2 regions of the Streptomyces sp. NPDC050997 genome follow, and region 2 is predicted to be linked to the other one. Evidence: riboswitches for the same ligand, from Rfam matches in the RefSeq annotation. Region 2 holds a riboswitch; the other holds the start of a gene.
What was found. Region 2 has a riboswitch for thiamine pyrophosphate ahead of thiO (glycine oxidase ThiO). Riboswitches for the same ligand answer to the same signal wherever they lie in the genome.

Region 1 (8,830 bases), on a different contig from region 2:
CGTGAACGACCTCGACGCCTCGAAGAAGTTCTTCACCGAGCTGGGCTACACGATCAACCCGCAGTTCAGCGACGAGAACGCGGCCTCCGTCGTGATCAGCGACAGCATCGTCGCCATGCTGCTCACCAAGTCCTTCTACGCGACCTTCACCAAGAAGGAGATCGCCGACGCGACCAGAACCAGCGAGGTGCTGATCGCGCTGAGCGCCGAGAGCCGCGAGAAGGTCGACGAGCTGGTCGAGAAGGCGCTCACGGCCGGCGGCTCCCCGGCGGGCGAGACGCAGGACCACGGCTTCATGTACGGCCGTTCCTTCGACGACCCCGACGGCCACACCTGGGAGGTCGTCTGGATGGATCCGGCGGCCGTCGAGGGCTGAAACCCCGCCGCCTAGCATGGGCGGGTGCAGATGATGCCCGCCCATGCGGCCCACCACAACGACCGCGAGATCGAGACGCTCGAGGAGTTCGACGCGACCGTCTCGGCGCGCGGCACGCTCGCCGGATTCCGCGTCCAGGCCGTCGACCTGACGGACCGTACGCGCGAACTGCTCGGCACGGACACGGCAGGCGCGGTCTTCCTCGGCTGCCGGATGCGCGAGGACGCCGCCGTCAAGGTCCGCGCGGACGGGGCGATGGTCTTCCCGCCCGTGCCCGACCTGCCCTTCGATCCGTACCGGGGCCTGGTCTACTCCCCCGACGACCTCTTCGCCTCCCTGTCGGACGGCTACGAGGCCACACCGGACGCCCGCGCGTACGCCTGGTTCCAGCAGACCAAGGCCGACGGCGACATATTCGCCTCGATGCTGCGCGCGATCCACGACGACGCCGTCTCGGACGCCCTCGACGAACTCCTGTGCGGGGCGCGGGTGGTGGGGGTGATGGGCGGCCACGCGATGGCACGCGGGACGGAGGAGTACGCCGGTGCCGCGCGGCTCGGCCGGGAGCTGGCCCGCGCCGGATTCACGGTCGCCACCGGCGGCGGCCCGGGAGCGATGGAGGCGGCGAACCTCGGCGCGTACGCCGCCCCGTACGACGACGAGATGCTGACCGACGCACTCCGCCTGCTCGGCAAGGCGCCCACCTTCACGCCCTCGATCACCGAGTGGGCGAGGGCCGCCTTCGAGGTGCGTGGCCGCTGGCCGAAGGGCGGGCCCTCCGTCGGCATCCCGACCTGGTTCTACGGCCACGAGCCGCCGAACGCCTTCGCCGGCCACATCGCCAAGTACTTCGCCAACGCCACCCGCGAGGACGGCCTGCTGGCCCGCTCCACCGCCGGCGTGGTGTTCCTGCCGGGCGCCGCCGGGACCGTACAGGAGATCTTCGACAACGCGACGCCGAACTACTACGAGTCGCGGGGCGAGCCCACGCCGATGGTCCTCGTGGACCGGGTCCACTGGACGGAGAAGCTGCCCACGTGGCCGCTGTTGCGGGCGCTCGCGCGGGATCGGTCGATGGAGGCCCGAATAGCCCTGGTTGACCGGATCGAGGAGGCCGCGGAGGCGCTGAAACGTCTCGGTGGTTAATAAGACGGCAAAGCCAACGCCTGTAACCTGCATATGCATTGACACTACTTATGCAGCACTTATAAACCTGTGAGTCTCCTGGGGGCGCTGATGTGATGGTGACATCACCTCACCACCCCCTCCACCCCCCGCATTTGCGCTTCCCGTGAAGGACAAACGTGGCAGTCCTGTCCATATCCCGTCGTACCGCCGTACGCACCGCGCGCATCCTCGGTGTCGCCTCCGCCTCGGCCGCGCTCGCGCTCAGCGCCGCCGGCAGCGCGCTGGCCTGCAACATCAGCGAGTTCTCCGCCGAGGCCAAATGTGACGGCACGAAGGGTGTCATCACGGTCACCGACGTGGACCCCTCCGGTGTCCCGGCCGTCATCTCCGTCTTCCTGGAGGAGAACGGCGCCGACGCGAAGAAGGTCGGCGAGCAGGAGGTCAAGGGCTCGCGCGAGGGTGTCACCATCACCTTCGCCGAAGACTGGCAGCCGAACGCTGTCTACCGCGTCCACGTCAAGGCCGGCAACCAGGTCGACGAGGACATCAAGCCCAACCTGACCACCCCGTCCACGGCCTGCAAGACCGAGGACACCCCGACCCCGAAGCCCACCCCGACGCCGTCGGACTCCGCCTCGACCCCGGCCGAGGAGACCGACAGCCCGACCCCGAGCGCGACGCCCTCGGAGGGCGAGAGCACCACCCCGGCGGGCACCGTGAGCAACGCCCCGTCCCCCGCGGCCGGTGACTCCAACCTCGCCGAGACCGGTGCGAACTCCAACACTGGCGTCATCGCCGGTGTCGCGGCCGCCCTGGTCGCCATCGGCGGCGGCGCCGTCTTCTTCGGCTTCCGTCGTCGTGGGGCGAACAGCGGCCGCTGACGCCCGCGTCGTACCGACACCGTTGTGGCCCGTCCCGTCCGGGGCGGGCCACAGCTCTGTGCCTCGGTAGCGGTCAGGTGCCGGTCCGGGTACCAGTCCGGGTGCCGCGACCTGACCGGCCCGGGGCGAAGGCCCGCAACGCGGTATCGCCGGTCGCCGCGACGCCGGCCACCTCAACGCCGCACCGCCGCAACGCCGTACAGCCGTACAACCGCACCGCCGGTCAACCCAGCACGACAACCTCGGCCACGTCGAACTCCACTCCCACCACGTCCCCCACTCCCGGCGCCCCCCGCAGCCCGCATGCCGCCTCCAGGCCCGGCCCGCCGTCCTCCGGGCGCAACCGCACGGCGACATGCGTGCCCTTGAAGGTCCGCGCGGCCACCACGCACCGCAGCCCCGCGTCCGCGGCCACGAGCCGCACCCCGGCCGGTCGCACCAGCACACGGCGCTCCCCCGGCGAGGCCCCGGCGGGCACCGGCACCTTCCCCCACGGCGTGTCCGCGGCCTCCCCGCCCACCACGGCCTCGACGACGTTCTCGAAGCCCAGGAACCGCGCCACGAACTCGTCCACCGGCCGCTCCCACACCTCCAGTGGCGTACCGGACTGCGCGATCCGCCCGTCCCGCATCACCACCACCCGGTCGGCGAGCGCGAAGGCCTCACCCTGGTCGTGCGTCACGGCCAGCACGGTCGTCCCCAACCGCCCGAACAACTCCCGCAGTTCGACGACCAGCCGCTCCCGCAGCGACCGGTCCAGCTGGCCGAGCGGCTCGTCCAGCATCAGCAGCCGGGGTCGCGGCGCGAGCGCCCGGGCCAGCGCCACCCGCTGCTGCTCGCCGCCGGAGAGCGAGGCGACGGCCCGCCGCCCGGCCCTCGGCAGCCCGACCAGCTCCAGCAACTCCCGTACCCGCTCGTCCTGTTGACCCTTCGCCACGCCATGCATCCGCAGCCCGAACGCCACGTTCCCGCCCACGTCCCGCTGCGGGAACAGCTGGTGGTCCTGGAACATCAGCCCGACGCCCCGCTTGTGCGCGGGAACGCCCGCCTGGTCGCGGCCGTCGAGCGACACCCGCCCGCCGTCCAGGGGTTGCAGCCCGGCCACCACCCGCAGCAGCGTCGACTTGCCGCTGCCGCTGGGCCCGAGCACACACACGATCTCGTGCTCGGCGACACCGAGGCCGACCTCGTCCAGCACGGCCCGCCCACCGAACCGTACGGTCGCGTCCTCAAGGCTCAACAGCATCTAGAACTCCCCGGTCCGGTCGGTGCGCAGCCGTTCGAGGACCAGCAGCGCCACCGCGCACACGATCATCAGAATCGTCGAAAGGGCCATCGCCTGGCCGTAGTTGACCTCGCCCGCCCGGCCCAGCAGCCGCGCCACGGCGACCGGCAGCGTCGGGTTGTCCGGCCGCGCGATGAACACCGTCGCCCCGAACTCCCCCAGCGACACCGCGAAGGCGAACCCCGCGGCGATCAGCAACGCCCGCCGCACCATCGGCAGATCCACCTCGCGCCACGCCCGCCACGGAGAGGCCCCGAGCACCGCCGCCGCCTCCCGCAGCCGTACGTCCACCGCCCGCAGCACGGGCAGCATGGTCCGCACGACGAACGGGACGCCGACCAGCGCCTGGGCGAGCGGCACCAGGATCCACGAGGACCGCAGGTCCAGCGGCGGCTCGTCCAGCGCGATCAGGAACCCGAACCCGACGGTCACCGCGGACACCCCGAGCGGCAGCATCAGCAGCGCGTCGAATCCCCGTACGAAACGACCCGCGTCCCGTCGTGTCAGCGCGGCCGCGGCCAGCCCACCGATCAGCACGGCGATGGCGGTCGCGGCGACGGCGTACCGCAGCGAGTTGCCGATCGCCTCGATCGGCGGGACCAGGAAGAGCCCGCCGTCGTCACGGGTCAGCGCCCGGTAGGAGCCGAAGTCGGCTGCGTCCAGGGACCGTTGCACCAGCACCGCGAGCGGCAGCAGGAGCAGTACGACGATCGAGCCGAGGACGCCGGCCAGCAGCGCCCACTGACCCGCCCCGCGCGGCCGGCGCGCGGTGACGGACGCGTCCACCAGCCGCAGGGTCGCCTCCCGGCGCCGTACGGTCCACGCGTGCAGCGTGAGAACCGCGCCCACCGCCGCGAACTGGATGATCGTCAGCACGGCGGCCGTGGACAGGTCGAAGATCTCCGAGGTCTGCCGGTAGATCTCCACTTCGAGGGTCGAGAAGGTCGGCCCGCCCAGGATCTGCACCACGCCGAAGGACGTGAAGGTGAACAGGAAGACCATCAGCGCCGCCGCCGCCACGGCGGGCGCGAGCGCCGGGAGGGTGATCCGCCGCCAGGCCGCGAGCCGGGACGCGCCGAGCATCCGCGCGGCCTCCTCCTGGCGCGGGTCGAGTTGCGCCCAGAGCCCGCCGACGGTCCGTACGACGACCGCGTAGTTGAAGAAGACATGCGCGAGCAGGATCGCCCACACGGTGGTGTCAAGGCGTACGCCCCACAGCTCGTCCAGCAGCCCGCCGCGCCCCACCAGCGCCAGGAACGCCGTACCGACCACGACCGTCGGCAGCACGAAGGGGACCGTGACGACGGCCCGCAGAACCTGCTTGCCGGGGAAGTCGAACCGGGCGAAGACATACGCGCCGGGCAGCGCGACCAACAGGGTGAGCGCGGTGGAGGCGAGCGCCTGCCAGGCGGTGAACCACAGCACGTGCCGGACGTCAGACTGCCCGAGCACGTCGGCGATCCGCCCCAGCCGCCACACCCCGTCGACCTTCAGGCCTCGCGTGACGATCGCGGCCACGGGATAGGCGAAGAACACCGCGAAGAACGCGACGGGCACGGCGACCAGCCCGAGCCGCGCCGCGTTCCCCTTGGAACGCCGGGTCACTTCAGTACGAGCGAGGTCCACGACTTGACCCACTGGTCACGGTTCTCGGCGATCCGGGCCGGGTCCAGCGTCTCGGGATCCTTGGCCTGCGGCCCGTACTCGGTGAACTCGGCCGGCACCTGGGCGCCCTTGCGCACCGGGTAGACGAACATGTTCAGCGGCATGTCGTCCTGGAACTCCTTGGTGAGCAGGAAGTCGAGGAGCGCCTTGCCGCCCTTGGTGTTCGACGCGTTGCTCAGCAGGCCCGCGTACTCGACCTGGCGGAAGCAGGTGCCGGCGGCGACGCCCGTGGGCGCGGTCTTCGGCTTCGGGTCGGCGTAGATCACCTCGGCGGGCGGTGAGGAGGCGTAGGAGACGACCAGCGGCCTGTCGGCCTTGGCCTTCTTGCCGCCGGCGGAGCCGGAGAACTCCTCGTTGTAGGCCTGCTCCCAGCCGTCGACCACCTTCACGCCGTTGGCCTTGAGCTTCTTCCAGTAGCCCGTCCAGCCTCCCCCACTCTCGGCTTCGCTCGAGCGGGAGGTGCCCCCATCGCCGTACTTCGCCGCGGACCCGAGGAGGAACGCCAGCCCCGGGGAGGAGGTGGAGGCGTTCTCGGTGACGAGGAGGTTCTTGTACGCCGGCTTGACCAGGTCGTCGAAGGAGTTGGGCGGGGCCAGCTTGTGCTCGCTGAAGTACGCCTTGTCGTAGTTGACGCAGATGTCGCCGGTGTCGATGGGCGTGACGCGGTGCTTGTCCTGGTCGGCCCGGTACTCGGGCTGGATCAGGTCGGAGCCCTTCGCCTCGTACGGCTGGAAGAGCCCGTTGTCGAGCGCCCGGGACAGGAGGGTGTTGTCGACGCCGAAGAAGACGTCGCCCTGCGGGTTGTCCTTGGTCAGGATGGCCTTGTTGACGGCCTGGCCGGCGTCGCCGTCCTTGAGGACCTTGACCTTGTAGCCGGACCGCTTCTCGAAGTCCGCGAGGACGTTCTTCGACACGGCCCATGAATCGTGGCTGACGAGGGTCACGGTCTTGGAGTCGCCGCCGCTACCGTCGTCGGACGATCCCGACCCGCACGCGGAGAGCGTGACGAGTCCGAGTCCCACGACCAGGGCCGTGGCCTTCTGGGTGATGCTCACTGGATCCTCCTGGGGTGACCAGGAAGAGACGCGGCCCTGCCCGGGCCCTCGGGCAGACCGAGGATTCCCGGGCAGGGCGCAACAGCTCGAGTAGTGACCGAACTTCCTACCCAGAATGACCTGGGCGAGGTTCAGAGGGTCTGCGGCCGGTGCCGCACTCTCAGCGCTGTGGCGCTCCCCTGTCGGAATATGAAGATGTACCTACGAACGCCACACTACCGCTCGGTCGCGGCGAGCTGACCACACGCCCCGTCGATCTCCTGCCCACGGGTGTCCCGTACGGTGACCGGCACACCATGGGCGGCGATGGCCTCGACGAACGCCTTCTCGTCCTCGGGGCGGGAGGCCGTCCACTTCGACCCGGGCGTCGGGTTCAGCGGGATGAGATTGACGTGCACAGGCTTGCCCCTGAGCAGCCGCCCGAGTCGGTCGCCCCGCCACGCCTGGTCGTTGATGTCCCGAATCAGCGCGTACTCGATGGACAGCCGGCGCCCGGACCGCTCCGTGTACGCGAAGCCGGCGTCCAGGACCTCACGCACCTTCCACCGCGTGTTCACGGGGACGAGGGTGTCGCGCAGCTCGTCGTCGGGGGCGTGCAGCGAGATGGCGAGCCGGCACTTGAAGCCCTCGTCGGTGAAGCGGTTGATCGCCGGGACGAGTCCGACCGTCGAGACGGTGATCCCACGCTGCGAGAGCCCGAGACCGTCCGGCTCGGGGTCGGTGAGCCGCCGGATGGCGCCGACGACCCGGTTGTAGTTGGCGAGGGGCTCGCCCATGCCCATGAACACGATGTTGCTGAGCCGTGCCGGGCCCCCGGGGATCTCGCCGTCCCTGAGCGCCCGCATGCCGTCCACGATCTGGTGCACGATCTCGGCGGTGGACAGGTTCCGGTCAAGACCCGCCTGCCCGGTCGCGCAGAACGGGCAGTTCATCCCGCACCCCGCCTGCGAGCTGATGCACATGGTCACCCGGTCCGGGTAGCGCATCAGCACCGACTCGACGAGCGTCCCGTCGACCATCCGCCACAGCGTCTTGCGGGTGGTGTCCTGGTCGGTCGACAGATGCCGCACCACCGACATCAGCTCCGGAAGCAGCGCCTCCTGGAGCCGACCACGGGAACCGGCCGGGATGTCCGTCCACTCCTGCGGGTCGTGCGCGTACCGCGCGAAGTAGTGCTGCGACAGCTGCTTGGCACGAAACGGCTTCTCCCCGACCGCGGCCACCGCTTCTTTCCGCTCGGCGGGCGTGAGGTCGGCGAGATGCCGCGGCGGCTTCTTGGCTCCGCGGGGGGCGACGAATGTGAGTTCTCCGGGTGCAGGCATAACCCGTCCAGTGTCGCAGATCAACTCCGGGGGCCCAGGCCGGAGCGGGGTGGGGGTGGTCACCTGTGGGTGCCGGTTGTCGGCGGTGGTCGGCCTCGGGCGGCCCAGGGTCGGCCCAGGGAGCTGCCAGTGGCGGTCTTCCTCATCGTCACCCCTCAAGCCTTCTTTATTCGGCCGCAGCGACAACAGGATTGATTAACATGGACCCTCAGGGTCGGCCGGACCATCTTTAGGCGGGGGTTAATGGGCGAGATGTCGCACGCATCATTCAAACTCTGGGAGAGCATGAGGAAATTCCTCCCACTGGTTCAAGTTGAGTCGTTGCAATTCGACGCCGATTCACCATTCCCGGGACAGCTCGTCACCCTCGCCCCTTTCACGGTAATCTCAGGATTGCATGGATCCGGGAAGAGCACACTACTGAAGTGCATTTCCGAGTCACTTCAATCCGGGTCATGGGGCAATGGCCACCCCCCCCTTTTTCGGTACAAAAAGAGAGGGATTCGAACTTGGCGGATTCGTGCAAGTCACACTACGAAAAAGAGAGGATCGAATCTCATACGCGGTCAACCTAGGGACTCCCACAATAAGGGGGGAAAGCACGCCAGAGGTGTACCCTGACATTCACAATACATTCGAGGTGCCCTCCGAGATTTCGATGTTCTTTCAGGAATCCCGAAGGCAGGACATCATGGAATTCCGCGAAGGGGATGACTGGATTCAATCGCGGAAAGACCTGGACGCCCTCAGAGATATCCTTGGCGTTACGTATGAGGAAGTCGTTTATCATCCAGTTCGAGTTGAGAATGGGGCGCCAATCTTTCCCTACGTACGCGCCCGGAGAGGGGATCGATGGATTGACTCGTTTTCCATGAGCTACGGAGAACTCTCAGTGCACAGGATGCGCTGGTTTGTAAGGCACCCATACGATAACTCTTTGGTGATCCTGGATGAGCCCGAGGCAAGCATTGCCCCTCGTGGACATGCACCACTGGTGGATGACCTGGCTCGCCTTGCTCGCGCTTCCCAGGTACAAGTCATCGCCGTGACACATTCTCCGGTCTTCATCATTAGAGTGCCGCTCGATTTCGTCCGCATATGCGTTCGCGGTAATGAAA
Region 2 (8,830 bases):
CCCAGCCCGGATCCGATGGGCGACCCCAGGGGCATGATCGCCGCGCATCCGACGTCCTCCAGCTTGCGCGCCAGCACCGGATCGTCGTTCGTGTACGGCAGCACCGTGAACCCGTCGTCGACCAGCGTCTCGGCGGCGTCCAGCGTCTCGATCGGATCCGGCAGCAGGGTCCGCTCGTCCGCGATGACCTCCAGCTTGACCAGCTCCGTCCCGAGTGCCTCACGTGCCAGCCGGGCCGTCAGCACCGCCTCACCGGCCGTGAAACAGCCCGCCGTGTTCGGCAGCACCCGGATGCCGAGCTTCTCCAGCACCGACAGCACCGAGCCGTGCGCGCCCGGATCGACCCGGCGCATCGCGACCGTCGTCAGCTCCGTCCCGGACGCGACCAGCGCCCGCTCCAGAACCTCCGGGCTGGGCGCGCCGCCCGTACCCATGATGAGGCGGGACGTGAAGGACGTACCGCCGAGGACAAAGGGATCGTCGGCCATGGGTCAGCCTCCTTGGACGGCGGTGAGGACTTCGACGCGGTCTCCCTCGGTGAGGGACGTCGAGGACCATCGCGCGCGCGGGACGACGGTTTCGTTGAGGGCGGCGGCCACTCCGGAGGGCGCCGCGGTGAGGGACCGCACGAGTGTGTCGAGGGCGGTGCCGCGGGCGACCTCGCGCCGCTCGCCGTTGACCGAGATGTTCATACGGGCTGCTCCGTGCGGACGGTGCTGAAGCGCTTGGGCGTGAACGGACGGGCCTCTTCCGGGAGTTCACCGGTGACCAGGGCGTGCGCCAGGGCGTCGCCGGTGACCGGCGTGAGCAGCACGCCGTTGCGGTAGTGCCCGGTGGCGAGCAGCAGCCCGTCAAGGCCGGTCGGGCCGAGCAGCGGCGCGTTGTCGGGGGAGCCGGGACGCAGTCCGGCCCGGGCCTCCGTGAGCGGCAGCTCCGTGATCCCCGGGACCAGCTCGTGGGCGTCCCGCAGCAGCTCGTACACGCCGCCCGCGGTCACCGTGGTGTCCCAGCCCAGCTCCTCGCTGGTGGCGCCGACGACCAGCTCGCCGTTCTCCCTCGGCACCAGGTAGACCTGGCTGCCGCGCACCACGGCCCGCACCGTCCGGCTCAGGAACGGCGCGTACCGCTCGGGCACGGTCAGCCGCAGCACCTGCCCCTTCACGGGCCGCACGGGCGGCAGGATGTCCGCGGGGACCCCCGCGAGGCGCCCGCTGAGACTGCCGCCCGCCAGCACCACCTGCCCGGCGCCCAGCACGACGCCCTCGCGTGTGACGACACCGGTCGCCCGCTCCCGTACCACCGAAAGCCGTTCGGCCCGGGTGCGGTGGAAGACGACCTTGGCCCGCTCGCACGCGGCCAGCAGAGCGTCGGCCAGCCGTCGCGGATCGATCTGGTGGTCGCCGTCGACCCGCAGCCCGCCACGCACGCCCGGCGCGAGCATCGGCTCCAGGCGTCGGCACTCCCGCCCGGACAGCCACTCGGAGTCCAGCCCCGACTGCCGTTGCAGTGCGTGCAGTTCGCGCAGATGCGCGCGGTCGTCGGCGTCCAGCGCGACGGCGAGCGTGCCGCTGCGGCGGTAGCCGAGGTCGCGGCCGGTGAGGTCGGTGAGCTCGGCGGCGAAGTCCGGATAGCGGCGGGCCGACTCCAGGTTCAGGCCGAGCAGGGTCTGCTCGCCGTAGTGCAGTTCCGTGACGGCGGCCAGCATCCCGGCCGCCACCCGGGCGGCCCCGCCGCCAGGTTCGGGGTCGACGACGGCCGTGGCGAACCCGCGCTGCGCGGCCCGCCACGCGATGACCAGGCCGATGATGCCGCCCCCGACGACCAGGACGTCCGGGGTGCCCGGGGTGCCCGACAGGGCGTCCGAGGCGTGCAGCGGAACGTCTGTGGCATTCAACGGGACGTCTGTGGTGTCCGACGGGACATCTGTGGTGTCCGATGGATCTGGCGTACGCGTACGCGACATGGGCGTCCAGCCCCTCCCTTCGCCGGCATGACCCGGATCAGGTTCGTACGGTCGGAGGCCGCCAGCCTCCCTCTCAGCCCGGTGCGTCCGGGCTCCCGCGAGTGCTCTACGTTGGCCACCCTAGCCCGATGCCGTCCGTCTCAGTAAGGGAGCCTCCGCCCGTGGCAGTTTCGCTCGACGGACTCGTCCTCGCCCCCGTCGCCGACCAGGCCCCGGGTCAGGTGGGTACCCGCACCCGGTTCATGTACCACGAGAAGGACGGCGAGATCTGGGCCGAGTACGCGGGCGGGGACGTCGTCCGCGGACACTTGGTGGGGACGCGTGAGGGCGACCGCCTGGACTTCCGGTACGTACAGCTCAAGCACGACGGGACGACCTCCTCGGGGCACTGTGTGTCGACGGTCGTCGACCTGTCCGACGGTCGCGTGCGGCTGGAGGAGAGCTGGGAGTGGGAGTCGCAGCCCGGTAGCGGGACGAGCGTTGTGGAGCAGCTCACGGAGCACGCCCCCTGACTGACTGACCGTCAGTTGTCTATGGTGATCAGGTGAGCGAGCAGACGCAGGAACGGGGAACCTCCACGCCACGGCGTGTCGTCGTGGTGGGCGCGGGCATGGCCGGGGTGCAGACCGCGGTCGCCCTGAGGGAACAGGGCTTCGCCGGCACCGTGACCCTGATCGGCGCGGAGTCCCATCAGCCGTACGACCGGCCGCCGCTGTCCAAGGCCGTGCTGCTCGGCAAGTCCGAGGGCGCCGCCTTCGACGTCGACTTCGACGCCCTCGGCATCGAGCTGCGCCTCGGGCGCGAGGTTCTGGGCGTGCGCCCCGGCGCGCACCTGCTGGACACCGCCGAGGGGCCGGTGCCGTACGACGTCCTGGTCCTGGCGACCGGCGCCGAACCCATCCGGCTGCCGGGCGCGGAAGACGTGCCCGGAGTCCATCTGCTGCGCACCCTGGACGACGCCGAGCGGTTGCGTCCGGTACTCGCCCGGCAGCAGGACATCGTGGTCGTCGGCGCGGGCTGGATCGGCGCCGAGTTCGCCACGGCCGCGCGCGAGGCCGGCTGCGCGGTGACGGTCGTCGAGGCCGCCGGCCGCCCGCTGGCCGGCGCGCTGCCCGCCGACGTGGCCGCCCCGATGGCCTCCTGGTACGCCGACGCCGGTGTCGAACTGCGCACCCACGCGCGCGTGGCGCGCGTCGAACCCGGGGCCGTGATCCTGGACGACGGCTCGCGGCTGCCCGCCGCTGCCGTGGTCGTCGGCATCGGCGCCCGCCCCGCCACGGCCTGGCTGGCCGGCTCCGGCATCACCCTCGGCCCCCACCGCGAGGTCCTCGCCGACGACCGCCTGCGCACCTCCGAACCGGACGTCTACGCGGTCGGCGACTGTGCCTCCTTCCCTTCGGGACGGTACGGCGAGCGCCTGCTGGTCCACCACTGGGACAACGCCCTCCAGGGGCCGCGCACGGTGGCCGAGAACATCGTCGGCGAGGCCACCGGCGAGCCCCCGGCCGTCTACGACCCGGTCCCGTACTTCTGGTCCGAGCAGTTCGGGCGCTTCGTGCAGTACGTGGGCCACCACGCGTCCGCCGACACCACCCGGTGGCGCGGCGACCCGTCCGGCCCGGCCTGGTCGGTGTGCTGGCTGCGGGAGAACCGCCTGGTCGCCCTGCTGGCGGTGGGCCGCCCCCGGGACCTGGCGCAGGGGCGGCGGCTGATCGAGGCGGGGACGCTCATGGACCCTACGCTGCTGACCGATCCGGCCAGGCCTCTGAAGGCGGCCACGGCGTAGGAGAAAACCGCAGGTCGGGCGTTCCTGGCTTCCGACTGTCAGTGCGAGATGGCACGCTTGTCCCGTGACCGAGATTGACGCAAAGATCGATGCTCTCGTCCCCGCCTGGCTCACCCTCCCCGACATCGCAGAGATGCTCGATGTCGAGGTGACACGTGTGCGGCAGCTGGTCAAGGAGGGCCAGCTCATCGCCGTACGCCGTGGTGAGAACCGCGCGCTGCACGTCCCCGCCGCCTTCATCGACGGGGCCGAGCAGAAGGTCGTCAAGGGCCTCACCGGCACCTTGACGCTCCTGCGGGACGACGGCTTCACCGACGAAGAAATGCTCGAGTGGCTCTTCACCGCCGACCCGAGCCTGCCCGGCACCCCCGCCCAGGCGCTGAGCGAGAATCGCGGCACGGAGGTGAAGCGCCGCGCCCAGGCGCTCGCCGTCTGAGCTGAGCACGCTGATCTGAACATCGCCCGACGTACGGGCCGTGGCGCACCAGAGCCACGGTCGTGGTCGACCGCGGCCCGCGGCCCGTACGCCATCCACCACGGGGGAACCCACGTATGCCCGACAGCACCGCCCGCGCCCGGCTCGCCGACGCCCGGCTGTACCTCTGCACGGACGCCCGCAAGCGACAGGGCGACCTCGCCGGGTTCCTGGACGCCGTCCTGGCCGGCGGGGTCGACATCGTGCAGCTGCGGGACAAGGGCATGGAGGCGGCGGAGGAGCTGGAGCACCTCCAGGTGTTCGCCGACGCCTGCGCCCGGCACGGCAGGCTCCTCGCGGTCAACGACCGGGCGGATGTCGCCCACGCCGCCGACGCCGATGTCCTGCACCTCGGGCAGGGCGACCTTCCGGTCCCCGCCGCCCGCGCGATCCTCGGCGACGACGTCCTCGTCGGCCGCTCCACGCACGCCGAGTCGGAGGCCGCCGCGGCCGCCGTCCAGGAGGGCGTGGACTACTTCTGCACCGGCCCGTGCTGGCCGACCCCCACCAAGCCCGGCCGCCACGCTCCCGGTCTCGACCTGGTCCGGTACACCGCCTCCCTCGGCACCGAACGGCCCTGGTTCGCCATCGGCGGCGTCGACCTCGGCAACCTCGACGAGGTGCTGGAGGCGGGCGCCCGCAGAGTCGTGGTCGTCCGGGCGATCACGGAGGCGGACGATCCGGGAGCGGCGGCCGCGGAGTTCGCGAAGCGACTGCGCCAGGCCTGATGACGCCGCTGTCTCGCCCCGCAGCCTCGCCCTGCCGTCTCATCCGACTGTCCGACTGTCCGACCAGCCTGTCTACCTGCCCGCCCCTGTCCGTCCAATAGGTGGACATGAAATAGACAAATCAGCCAAAAATCCGTGATCCGGTTGGGGGACCCACCGCACCCTGACTAACCTGCGGGTATGGCCCTCGGCACCGCATCCACCAGGTCGGACCACGCCCGCACGGTGCGTGACATGCTCGCGACCGGTAAGACGACGTACTCGTTCGAGTTCTACGCCCCGAAGACCCCGAAGGGCGAGCGGAACCTCTGGAACGCGTTGCGCCGGGTCGAGGCCGTGGCGCCCGACTTCGTCTCCGTGACCTATGGCGCGGGCGGTTCCACCCGCGCGGGCACGGTCAAGGCGACCGAGGCGATCGCCTCCGACACCACGCTCACCCCGATCGCCCACCTCACCGCGGTCGATCACTCGGTGGCCGATCTGCGCAACATCATCGGGCAGTACGCCGACGCCGGTATCCGCAACATGCTGGCCCTGCGCGGCGATCCGCCCGGCGACCCGATGGGCGACTGGGTGCCGCACCCCCACGGCCTCGCCTACGCCGCCGAACTCGTCGAACTCATCAAGGCGTCCGGCGACTTCTGCGTCGGCGTCGCGGCCTTCCCCGCGATGCACCCGCGCTCCCCCGACTGGGACACCGACGTCCGCAACTTCGTCGACAAGTGCCGCGCCGGCGCGGACTACGCGATCACGCAGATGTTCTTCCATCCGGAGGACTACCTGCGGCTGCGGGACCGGGTCGCGGCCGCGGGCTGCGAGACCCCGATCATTCCCGAGGTCATGCCGATCGCCAGCGCGAAGAGCCTGGCTCGGATTCCGTCCCTCACCAACGCGTCCTTCCCGCCCGCCCTGAAAGAGCGGATCCTCACAGTCAAAGACGATCCGGCGGCTGTACGCTCCATTGGTATCGAGTTCGCCACTGAGTTCTGTGCGCGGCTGCTGTCCGAGGGAGTGCCCGGGCTGCACTTCATCACGCTCAACAACTCCACGGCGACGCTGGAGATCTACGAGAACCTGGGACTGCACCACCCGCCCCAGGCCTAGACCGGTCGCACCGGCATACGACACACTGCGTAACGGCCACTGGGAGAGGGGCGTACATGGGCTGGACGGTCCTCTACATCGCGTTCGGCATCGTCGCACTGTGGCTGCTGGGTGAGGTGTTGCTGCAGTACAAGGCACGCCTGCGCTGGCGGCTGCTCGCCTTCGCCGGATTCCTCGGCGTCGTGTTCGGCGTGCTGATCCCGTCCGTGGCCGTCATCGCGCTGGGTGCGATCGCCTTCGCGCTCGGCCAGACCTACGTCACCCTCTCCTTCCGCCGCGGCTTCGCGTCCGGCTGGGCGGTCAGCCGCCCGGGCGCCGACGGCAGCAAGCGGCGCCGCGGCAAGGCCGACCGTCAGGATCCGGCCCTGGAGGTCACCGGCCTCGAGGCGGCCGACGCGGGCTACGGCGACAACACCGACTTCGGCCAGGACACCGGTTCCTACGGCCGCCACGACGAGTACGACCGCGACGACGTGTTCACGCCCGCCCGCCCCGTCGCCCCGACGGCCGCCGAGACCACCTCCGTGTACGAGCCGCAGCCCCTGCCCGACGACACCGGCTCGTACGGCGTATACAACTCCGGGTACACCGCCGCCGCCGACGCGTCCTACGCCACCGCCGGTCAGACCCAGGACCAGTACGCGACGGCCGCCGCCGACCAGTCGTACTCCTACGACGGCTACACCGGCTACGACCAGCAGCAGTACGGCTACGACACGTCCGGGCAGCAGCAGTACGCCGCCTACTCCGACCCGTACATCGGCACCCAGACCTACGACGGCGCCGGGTACGACACGTCCTACGGCGGCCAGCAGCAGTACGGGCAGCAGGACTACGGCCAGGACCAGTACGCCACCGGCAACTACGGCGAGACCCCGGCGGGCGGGGTGTGGGTTCCGCAACAGCGCAGCACCGACGACCCGTACGGCGAGTTCCCGCAGGAACAGCAACAGCAGTACGGCCAGCAGGGCTACGACCAGAACCAGAACCAGAACCAGAACCAGGGCAACGGGTTCGACGAGCAGTACCGCTTCTGAAGCGCCCCTCGGCCGGGGTGCCGCGCGTTCACCGAGAACCCCGGAACTCCGGTCCCTCCACGATCAGTCCGGCGACGAGCGCGCCCGACATCCCGGCATGGGGGAGACCGCCGCCCGGATGTGACCAGCCGCCGACGGTGAACAGGCCCGGTATCGCCGTGCTGTTGGACGGGTGCAGCAGACGGCCGGCCCCCGCGGCGAGCGCCGGTGCGGGCACGGCGCCGCCCTCCGCGCCGGTCGCCTCCGCGATGTCGGCCGGGGTACGGACCTCATGCCACAGGAGGCGCTCACGCAGCTCCGGTACGGCATGCTCGGCGGCCCTCGTCATCGCCTCGGTGTACCGGTCCACGACCTCCGGCTCGGGCCGGCCGGCCGGGACCACGGAGGTGAGCGTGACCGCCTCGTGCTCCGTGTCGGGGACGAGCCCGGGGTCGTCCGGCCGGAGCACCGTCACCGTCGGACGCCAGGGCGTCGCGGGAGCCGTGCCGAACAGTTCTTCCAACTCGCTCTCGCGGTCCTCCGCGTGCACCACCGTCCGGTGCGCCGCCCCCTCCGGACGCCCGCCGCGCAGCGCCAGCAGCACCGTCATCCGGCTCGGCAGTCCGCGCTGCGGCGGCACCTCTTCCGCGCCCCGCGCCGCCGTGCCGCGGACGACGCCGCTCAGCACCTGAGGCGCGACGCCGGCGACCACGAACTCGGCCTCCGCCACCGCGCCGCCCGCGAGTTCCACTCCCGCCGCCCGGCCGTCCTTCTCCAGCACCCCGGTGACCTCGGCGCCGAAGACGAACTCGACCTTCCTGGCCACGCACCGCTCATACACCGCGCGCGCCAACTCCCGTATGCCGCCGCGGACATACCAGGTGCCGAAGGCGTGCTCCAGGTACGGCAGGACGGCCGCGCTCGCCGGGGCCGCCCGTGGGTCCAGGCCGTACGCCAGTGCGTGGCTCTCCAGGAGGGCGATGAGACGGGGGTCGCGCAGTTCCCAGGCGCCGACCTCCGCGAGGGTCGTGGCCCTGCGGGTGCGCAGCAGGCGCTTGTGGGGGACCGCCGGATAGGGCTCGCGGTCGGCGAGCACCGACCAGTTCGGCCACAGCGGCTCCTCCAGGAGCGGCCTGCGGGTCCGGTCCCAGGCCTCCCGGGCCCGGACCAGGAAGTCGCCCCAGCGCTGCCCGGCGCCCGAACCGAGCGCCTCGTCCAGAGCCGTGACGACTCCCGCGCGCGAGGCGTTGGGCACGGACAGCCGGGTGCCGTCCGCGAAGACGTGCCGTGCCGACGGGTCGACCTGGACCAGCTCGACGCAGGCCTCGAGCGGCTCCTTGCCGGTCTTGACGAACAGGTCGCGGTAGACCGCGGGGAGGGGAAGAAGCCCCGGGCCCGTGTCGAAGGAGAAGCCCTCGCGCTCGAAACGGCGCACCGCTCCGCCGTACGTCTCCGTCCGCTCGTACACCGCCACCCGGTGGCCCGCGACGGCCAGCCGGGCGGCGGCCGCCATCGCGCCCGTCCCGGCGCCGATCACCGCAATCCGTGCCATGACCGCGACTCTATCGGCCGCCGCCGACAATCCGTCCACGCGCCTGTGACCAGCGATGTTCCCCGGTTCAGTAGGGCGGCGGCGCGGGCCCCGCCGCGAGCCGTCGCTCGTCCCGCCGCCGGGCCCTGCGGCGCAGGAACCGCCGGATCCTGGAGACCAGGAAGGAGAGCACGACGAGTCCGGCGAGCAGCAGCACACCCGCGATG

Region 1: it holds a riboswitch for thiamine pyrophosphate, as region 2 does, so the genes downstream of both, AB0H86_RS35205 (thiamine ABC transporter substrate-binding protein) here and thiO (glycine oxidase ThiO) in region 2, are expected to answer to the same signal.

The regions. Positions count from the first base shown of each region.
Region 1 covers NZ_JBFAGK010000021.1:92,820-101,649, reverse strand. The annotation lists gene AB0H86_RS35230 (VOC family protein) at 1-376, shown strand, start outside; gene AB0H86_RS35225 (LOG family protein) at 401-1,522, shown strand; gene AB0H86_RS35220 (LAETG motif-containing sortase-dependent surface protein) at 1,681-2,385, shown strand; gene AB0H86_RS35215 (ABC transporter ATP-binding protein) at 2,609-3,631, opposite strand; gene AB0H86_RS35210 (iron ABC transporter permease) at 3,632-5,296, opposite strand; gene AB0H86_RS35205 (thiamine ABC transporter substrate-binding protein) at 5,272-6,390, opposite strand; TPP riboswitch at 6,476-6,581, opposite strand; gene rlmN (23S rRNA (adenine(2503)-C(2))-methyltransferase RlmN) at 6,606-7,712, opposite strand; gene AB0H86_RS35195 (AAA family ATPase) at 8,176-8,830, shown strand, end outside.
Region 2 covers NZ_JBFAGK010000010.1:228,712-237,541, reverse strand. The annotation lists gene AB0H86_RS23915 (thiazole synthase) at 1-488, opposite strand, end outside; gene thiS (sulfur carrier protein ThiS) at 492-692, opposite strand; gene thiO (glycine oxidase ThiO) at 689-1,855, opposite strand; TPP riboswitch at 1,961-2,072, opposite strand; gene AB0H86_RS23900 (hypothetical protein) at 2,125-2,475, shown strand; gene AB0H86_RS23895 (FAD-dependent oxidoreductase) at 2,508-3,749, shown strand; gene AB0H86_RS23890 (Rv2175c family DNA-binding protein) at 3,814-4,185, shown strand; gene thiE (thiamine phosphate synthase) at 4,302-4,952, shown strand; gene metF (methylenetetrahydrofolate reductase [NAD(P)H]) at 5,133-6,056, shown strand; gene AB0H86_RS23875 (hypothetical protein) at 6,113-7,093, shown strand; gene AB0H86_RS23870 (NAD(P)/FAD-dependent oxidoreductase) at 7,122-8,624, opposite strand; gene AB0H86_RS23865 (DUF4126 domain-containing protein) at 8,692-8,830, opposite strand, start outside.